2 regions of the Sulfobacillus thermotolerans genome follow, and region 1 is predicted to be linked to the other one. Evidence: riboswitches for the same ligand, from Rfam matches in the RefSeq annotation. Region 1 holds a riboswitch; the other holds the start of a gene.
The links. A riboswitch is a leader RNA that binds a small molecule or an ion and turns the genes downstream of it on or off. The one in region 1 is predicted to bind S-adenosylmethionine.

Region 1 (4,169 bases):
ATGGATGACATTTCCATGGAATTTGATGATTCCCGGTATTTGGACTTACACCCCGAACGTATTCACGATTTGCTGTTAAGCATACAAGAAGCCGTCTCCAATGCGCGTAGCCATGGCCATGCTCATCACATATTGGTGCATTGGCATTCCACTGCGGAATCATACCAAGTGCAAATCATCGATGACGGCGAGGGCTTTGTTCCGCAGCCAGATGCCTCCCATACGCACTTCGGGGTACGGAACATGTCTAAGCGCATGGAGCGATGGCATGGGCACGTGGATATCCAAAGTCGATTGCATGAAGGTACAACTGTCACCCTTACCGCCCCCTGGCTATAATGAGGGGTAAGAACTCTTTATTTAAGGAGGGCACAAACAATGCCCGAGGATAATCCGATACGCGTTGCTATTGTCGATGATCATGAAGTCGTACGCATTGGTCTGCGCAATATGATTGAACGCCAGCCCGATATGGTTATGGCCCAAGAATGGGAAAGCGGCCAAGAGGCCATCGACCATATTCCAGGTAATGTTGATGTTGTGGTCCTAGACGTTCGTTTGCCGGATATCAATGGCATGGAAGTCTGCCGCAAGCTTAAAGATCAAGATCCCAATCTCCGCATTATTATGCTCACCTCATTTGGGAGCCAAGATTTGGTGGTTGACGCGGTGAATGCCGGGGCTTCAGGCTACCTCCTCAAGGAATCCCGCGGACGCGCTGTTATTGACGGCATCCGCACGGTCGCTCAAGGTGGCGCATTATTTGGCCCTGAAGTCACATCACAGTTGCTCGAGCGCCTTCGCAATCCTAAAGTCACTACCGATGCCGTGGAAACGCTCACTGCGCAGGAAAAGAAAGTCCTCGAACTCATTGCCCAAGGCCGAACCAACAAAGAGATTGGCCAACTAATTTTCTTGAGTGATAAAACGGTCAAGCATTATGTCAGCAACATTCTCAGTAAATTAGGATATACCAGGCGTTCCGAAGCGGCTGCCCATTTTGCCCGCTATAATGCACCCGAAACCAATGAGGAAAACTAACTAATCCATATTGACGAAATACCTGACATTCTTTATCCTGTTATTCAATTGAAAACCTCTTATGGAGAGTGGCGGAGGGACTGGCCCGATGATGCCCGGCAACCGGCCTTGATGGTTATGGTGCCAATTCCTGCAGCATATTGCTGAGAAATGAGAGGCCGACACCAGAAGAGCCGGCTCTTACTGGTGTTTTTTTATGCGTCACCTTGATAAGGAGGCTTTAAATTAATGGAAAAGCCAAACCATTGGCAATTCGAAACAACGGCTGTCCGGGGTGGATACACACCGGATGCGGCAACATCGGCCGTCGCGACCCCGATTTATCAAACGGTAGGTTATGCCTTTAAAGATTCCGAACACGCAGCCCGGCTCTTTAATCTTGAAGAACCTGGCAATATTTATACCCGTATCATGAATCCCACCACCGATATTCTGGAACAACGTCTAGCCGCGCTCGAAGGCGGCCAAGCGGCTGTCGCCTTTTCATCAGGCATGGCAGCTATTACGGCGGCCATTTTGAATCTCTGTCGAGCGGGTGATGACATTATTGCCTCGACGTCTTTATATGGAGGTACCTGGACACTCTTTACCTCCACGCTTAAGGATTTCGGCATCACTGTCCGGTTTGTGGCCGACAACGACCTTGCTGAGGCCGATGCCCTGATCACCGAGCACACGCGCGGTGTCTTCGTGGAGTCAATTGGCAATCCTCGGCTCAATGTGACCGATATCGCCGCGTGGGCAGATTTTGCGCATCGTCACCACGTGCCGCTTATCGTGGATAATACCTTTGCGACTCCATATTTAGAGCAGCCCATCGCATACGGGGCAGATATTGTCATCCATTCACTGACGAAATGGATTGGCGGACATGGCACCTCACTCGGCGGCATCGTCATTGACTCGGGCCGATTTAATTACAATGTACCAAAATTCCCTCTCTATTCGGAGCCTGATGCAAGCTACCACGGCATTGTGTTCGGCGAACAACCCAGCTCCTATGCCCTACGCTTGCGCGTGAAAACCCTGCGAGATACAGGCGCCGCATTAGCCCCTTTCAATGCGTTTTTGATTCTATTAGGGCTTGAAACATTGGCATTGCGCATGAAAGAAGCAAGCCAGTCTGCCGCATTCATTGCCGACCGCCTAGCCCATCATCCCCTCGTCAGTTGGGTCAATTATCCCGGCCTGCCAGCCGACCCCGCCCATTTGAACGCGCGCAAGTATTTACGGGAAAACCTCTTTGGTACCATGCTCAATTTCGGTGTCAAAGGTGGACGCGCACAAGCCGAGCAAGTCATGAATCATTTGCAGCTCTGGATTATTGTGGCCAACGTCGGCGATGCCCGGTCTATGGCCATTCACCCGGCATCGACAACCCATCAACAGTTAAGTCCGCAAGAACAAGAACTAGCGGGCGCCGGGGGTGACCTCATTCGGTTATCCGTAGGGCTGGAGAATGCTCACGACCTGTGGGCCGATTTGGAGCAAGCATTAAACGCGTCCACTCACGCCTAACTATTGTGGCCAGTGTGAACCTAAAACGCCCACACTGGCCCCTTTTGGGTCAGTATTCGACTAACTGCATGGTGTCACGGTCCTTACGCCGCCCAGCCAGCGTCATTCGCCTCAATACTATGAGAGTATACGGGCCATGGGTTTTCATGCGCATCAAGGCCAAATGTTCCCGCGCTGCAAGAATCCCGAGCGTACGCACACTATATGTCCGTCCTTTTGGGCTCGTACTCGCCACTTCTATAGCAAACAATTTTGACCACAAGGTATTATCATCCACCGAAGAAATCACACAAACGATTCCATTGGGTGCCAACTGCTTGCGCATATGATGAAAGATTTGCCGCACCTGCGTCGCTGAAAATTCTTCTAAAAACCGTACTGCACTCACCACATCAAACGGCCCTGTTGGCAAACCCGCTAAAACGTCGCCTGCGACTAAACGTACTGATGAGAAGGACCTTGTGCGACACCGAGCAATAACTGAAGGGGTATCCAACATCGTCACATCAACCCCCATTTGGCTTAGCTGCCGTGCCAAATCACCCGTACCCCCGCCAATATCAAGCCAGCGCATTCCTGTTGAGGGTTTGATATTGGCGATAAGGAAGGTATTCATCTCTTGACCGGAGTCGGTAAGGCGCATATCATCCGCCGCATGCTTCCATGGTGCCAGCGCTTCCTCACAAAAAGGCACCAAGTGAACCCAGCGCCTCACCGCATCAATGCGCGTGATACGACGGGGATCCGGGGGTGCGCCGCACCACAGCCACCGTTGCCCACTGTAGCGCACCACCCCTAGTTGTGCCAATGTATGCACTATTTCACAAGCCGGAAATCCTTTGTTTCTCCCCAACTCCCTTATCATTTCATTATCAGCGCCCTCAACCAACATAAGATATAGCCCTGACAAGATCACTGCATACATCACGGCATCCACATAAAAATCCCGGTCCAACAAAGCCCAGTCCGCATCCATGGAAACACACCTCACAAGGATTAATTGGGTTGCGTTTTCCACCTTATGCGGGAGATATCATAAAGTGCTTAGCCCTAAACTTTTTAATGCGCGATACTCATCACGCCAATAATCGCCAAGAGTTTCAAGGCGACATCACGCCGTGTCAAACTCCACGGATCATCGTGCCACGGCGTGAGAGCCGTAATCAGCATAGCGACAGCGAAAATGCCTGCCCAAGCCCCAAAGATTCGAGGGTCGCTATATAGGCCGAGCAAGCAGACTATAATCCCCAATCCTTGATAAGCGAGGATAATCTCCACAACATGGCCCCTATCATGGCTAGGGCTAAAGATATGCCCACATGGGGAACATGGGCCCCTTGCTGCAAGAAAAACCCCATGAGCACGGTGGGGATGCTCCATATTGCTAATGGCAATGGCCTAGAAAGTTGCCAGGCACCGCGCCAATTCATAACCCGCCTCCTTCTTTTAGGTAAGTTAATGGCCATTGTGTGGTGTACATAGGATGGATGTCATGCACATTTTGTTTGAATAACACCGCATCCCATTCGGGTTCCTAGAGATGGTCGAGATCACAGAGGTCCGAATGAGATGCGGTAGCCTTACTGTCCCATGCCGTAATCTATGACGCC
Region 2 (4,169 bases), 660 kb from region 1:
GACTCCTTTGACGCATCTAGGATAGGGAGTTGAGCGCTTGGTCTAAGTCGGCCATGAGATCATCCACATGTTCAATGCCGACGGCCCCTAAGTCTAAAGGCCGCTGGCGAACCGCGGTCATAAACGTATTATCAATAGCCAATTTGGCACCATGGGCATGGGCCATTTCCGCAAGAGCTCGTAATGGACTGACTTGCAATAAGGGGTTACTAGGGCTTTCCGCAATAACAAGACGCGTCGTGTCCGTAAAGGCGCGCTCGACCGCATCGAGTTGGCGCGTGTTAACCATCGAGGAGCGAATGCCAAATTTTGCAAAAACATCTACCAATAAGCGATAGGTCCCCCCATAGGCATCGTCAGTGACAATCACATGATCGCCTTGGTGGAGCATGTGCACCAAAGCCGTGAGAGCAGCCATGCCGCTTCCATATAAAAGAGCGCCAGCACCTCCATCAAGACGGTTGATAGCCTCTTGCGCGCTGTGGCGGGTTGGGTTTTCGGTCCGGCTATAGTCGTATTGGCCAAGGTTCTCACCCGGATGCTGATACGTCACCGTTTGATAAATCGGGGTGCTAACAGATCCATATGCGAGATCTTGTCCGACGCCGCAGTGAGCAGCAAGAGTTTCAGGATGCCACTGAGGGCTCCTCATATGATGCACAAAAATCGTCCTTTCTGGGGCAATATCAGCCGATCAAGAAGTGAGAAAACGATCCAAAATATCACGGGCATTTTCATGGCGACGGCTTTCTTCCAATAAATAATTGAGCACGTCACGTAGCCAGGCGTCTAAGGGAATACGGTCCGTCTTTAATACGACGTCGTGCACGATCTTTTGCCGTTCGGGAAGCAGTTGACCGCCCTTGGCACTAAGTTGGTAGCGTACATTGTCAAAGGTTAGGGTGATCGACTTAATGGATGACGTTTTGGAGAAGAGGCCCGACTGACGAACCACCCGCACGTTTTCGGGCAACGACGCCTCCAGCTTATGCGCCAAGACGGTCATAAGCATTGGGACGTCATGGCGGACATCCTCCAGTCCAGCCGCGAGAATCTCAAAAGACATTCCCGCATTATCATCCATGTGGCACGCCTTCTTTCTCCTGCGCTGTCGGTTCACTAATGCGCATGGCCTAAGTATTGTGGACAGGTAGTCCCGCAATCATCACTCCTATTTTCAGCGAAGATGGGGCTGTGTGCAAGGCACGAAACTCCTAGACGGAGGATTTTTGTATAGAAAGAATGGGCGAGAGGTAGGGGAAGGAGAGCAAGAGCTCCCGCCGCATTAAGGGCAGCGGGAGTCGCTTAATGGAAGACGTGATGCCACAAGGTCAAGGCCGTGTGGCTGATTTGCATAGCAGCAAAGGTTAAAAAGGAGCCTAATATGGCGCGGACTCCTTGCCATGACTCGAGACTGCGCTGGGCATCCCCTAAGGTGTGGATGAAAAAATTCAACTGCCATAACAAGACAGAGCCGAGAACGGCAACAATGACGACGAACCAACGGAACACATGGCGGCGGCGAGCTGGTTTAGAGTCGGAATCCAGCACGCTGTGGCGCCGTTCTTTGGATAAAGACGAGCCCGATGACGACATGGTGCCACCTCCTATGGATACTCTATCATCCATACCAAAAAATGGCAATTATATTATTTTATGCAATGTCTCTTGACCATTTCGCGACGCCATGGTATTTTGCTTACAATTCAATAAGATTTACTTCTTATCCAGAGTGGTGGAGGGACTGGCCCGATGAAACCCGGCAACCCCCATAGGGTGGGTGCCAATTCCGGAAGAATACGGATTCGTATTCTTTAAGATGAGAAGAGCTAACGCCTCTTCTCTAAGTAGGCGTTTTTTTATGGTTGGATGTGCCGGGCTCTGTCTGGTCCACGCCACGCGTCCAGCTTCATTTCCTCAACGACTTTGATGCCGGTGAGATCAGAACAGGGGAGAAATTATATAATGAAGACAACGATTATGGGGTCTTATCCGAAAATTCCGGCGGGTCCGGGGCCGAGTGTCCGGACTGCTATTCAACGTTTCGAAAAAGGGCAAATCTCGCCGGAGCAACTGTACTCGACCTATGAAAGTGTTGTAAAACGGGTCGTGGACTTAGCCGCTGATGCACAGTGTGATAGGACCACAGATGGCCAGATCCGCTGGTACGATCTCTTTGATCCCGTCGTTCGGGACTTGGATAATGTGTACAGTGCGGGTCTACTGCGGCTGTTTGACAACAACTTTTACGTACGTCATCCGGTCGTCACAGGTCGCCTACAATATCAAGGGGGAACGCTAGCGGCATGGAGTCGCGAAGCGGCCTCTTTATCTCGTATTCCCGTGACAATTGTCCTTCCGGGCCTCTTTACCTTTTTATCTATGGTGGAAGACAAAAATTACCACAATGAGGAAACGCTATTAAGTGACTTGGTTGATGTCATGCGGTTGACCGTCCGTCACCTCGCTGATACGGGTATTGTTGAGGTGCAGTGGGATGAGCCGGCGCTGGCGCGCTATGCGGATCGTTGGCCCACAGCGTTCGTTCAAGAAGCGTACCAGAAGCTCCTAGCGTTGGAAGGACTCGTGCTGGATTTAGCTCATCTGGTGCACGAGGAGGCGGTGGCATTAGAAAAAGCGGGCGCTCGTTATATCCAAATTGATGAACCCGCGTTATCGACGAGGCCCGAAGAATTGGATTTGGCTATTGAAGCCATGGCGATTGTCACAGAAGGATTGACGGCGAAGACCATCAGTCATATTTGTTACGGGGATTTTGATACCATTTTGCCGGGATTATTTGAGCTTCCGGTGGACCAGCTCGACCTCGAAGCCGCTAATCAGAATTATGCATTGCTCGACCTTTTGGCGCGCCATCCTTGGCCCCAAAACAAAGAATTGGCATTAGGCGTGGTGGACGTGCACACGCACCGCATTGAATCCGTCGATGAGGTTAAGGCGGGAATTCGGCGGGCACTTGAAATTGTTCCCCTCAACAATTTGCTGATTGACCCGGACTGCGGATTAAAGACGCGTACATGGGACGAGGCGACAGAGAAATTGCGCGTAATGGCGCAAGCGGTTCAAGCAGTGCGGGAAGAGGAAGGCCTCGAGTGAAATCGTTAGCGGATGCTTTAAGGGACCCGACGTGGATTATAGGGGACGGAGCATCAGGCACGGCGCTTATGGCGGCGGGGATCGACCCCGCTGCTCTTCCTCTCGTGCCGCTAAGACAGCCTGACACGTTAATGAATCTCCATCTCCAATATCTCGAGGCCGGAGCACGGTTGTTAGAGACCCAAACCTTTTCCGCCAATGGGAGCAAACTGGCGGCACTGGGGCTCGAAGCCGACGTTGTCTTATTGCACCGCCGCGCAGCGCAAATTGCGCGACACGCGCGCGATATCTTTGGCGAACCCGCGTGGATTGTTGGATCGATAGGACCTTTGGCACAACCTGTCGCCTCGCCGGTTATGGAGAGCCTTACGCATGAAGAGGCCGTGGACTATTATCGCCCGGTGGTCGCGGGACTGTTAGCTGGTGGAGTCGATGGCTTTATTGTGGAGACGATGTCTGATATTCCCACGGTATTAGCCGCGGTAGAAGCCATTCGCGAGGAAAGCCTCTTGCCGATTATTGTGAGTTTTGCGTTTTCACCGGAAGGGGCGACGCGTTACGGGCTTACGCCCGAACAGGCCATTGAAGCGATGGGCCAATTACCAGGCGGTCCTCCTCAGTTGGTGGGTGCCAACTGCGGAAGTGGACCGGCTCCGTTGCTGGATGCCGTGATTCGAATGGCGCCACGGGCCAAAGATTTGCAGATTCCGTTAGCCGCCTTTCCTAATGCAGGGCAGCCCGCGATGGTGGCCAATCATGTCCATTATCCGGCCAGTCCACATTATGTGGCGACCATGGCCCCAGCCCTCGCGGAAGCTGGGTGTCGAGTGATTGGCGGGTGTTGCGGGACGACAGCGGCGCACATCCAAGCCATTGCTCAAACACTGCAGCATATGCCTGTTTTGCCCCAGGTCCGGACGTGGAACGTTGAGGACGAACATGCCGCTAATGAAACAATGGGGGGTGAAGGCGCTCCTGAAGGCATAAGGCAACTTTTTGGCAAGCGTTTTGTTGTGAGCGTGGAACTCGACCCGCCTCGGGGCGTCAATCCC

Region 2: it holds a riboswitch for S-adenosylmethionine, as region 1 does, so the genes downstream of both, ORD20_RS07705 (hypothetical protein) here and ORD20_RS04275 (O-acetylhomoserine aminocarboxypropyltransferase/cysteine synthase family protein) in region 1, are expected to answer to the same signal.

The regions. Positions count from the first base shown of each region.
Region 1 covers NZ_CP133983.1:845,768-849,936, reverse strand. The annotation lists gene ORD20_RS04285 (GAF domain-containing sensor histidine kinase) at 1-339, shown strand, start outside; gene ORD20_RS04280 (response regulator) at 379-1,041, shown strand; SAM riboswitch class I at 1,098-1,198, shown strand; gene ORD20_RS04275 (O-acetylhomoserine aminocarboxypropyltransferase/cysteine synthase family protein) at 1,270-2,559, shown strand; gene ORD20_RS04270 (class I SAM-dependent methyltransferase) at 2,609-3,535, opposite strand; gene ORD20_RS04265 (hypothetical protein) at 3,619-3,837, opposite strand; gene ORD20_RS04260 (hypothetical protein) at 3,798-3,989, opposite strand.
Region 2 covers NZ_CP133983.1:1,509,775-1,513,943, forward strand. The annotation lists gene ORD20_RS07690 (aminotransferase class I/II-fold pyridoxal phosphate-dependent enzyme) at 17-652, opposite strand; gene ORD20_RS07695 (hypothetical protein) at 695-1,084, opposite strand; gene ORD20_RS07700 (hypothetical protein) at 1,306-1,596, opposite strand; SAM riboswitch class I at 1,721-1,826, shown strand; gene ORD20_RS07705 (hypothetical protein) at 1,966-3,117, shown strand; gene ORD20_RS07710 (bifunctional homocysteine S-methyltransferase/methylenetetrahydrofolate reductase) at 3,114-4,169, shown strand, end outside.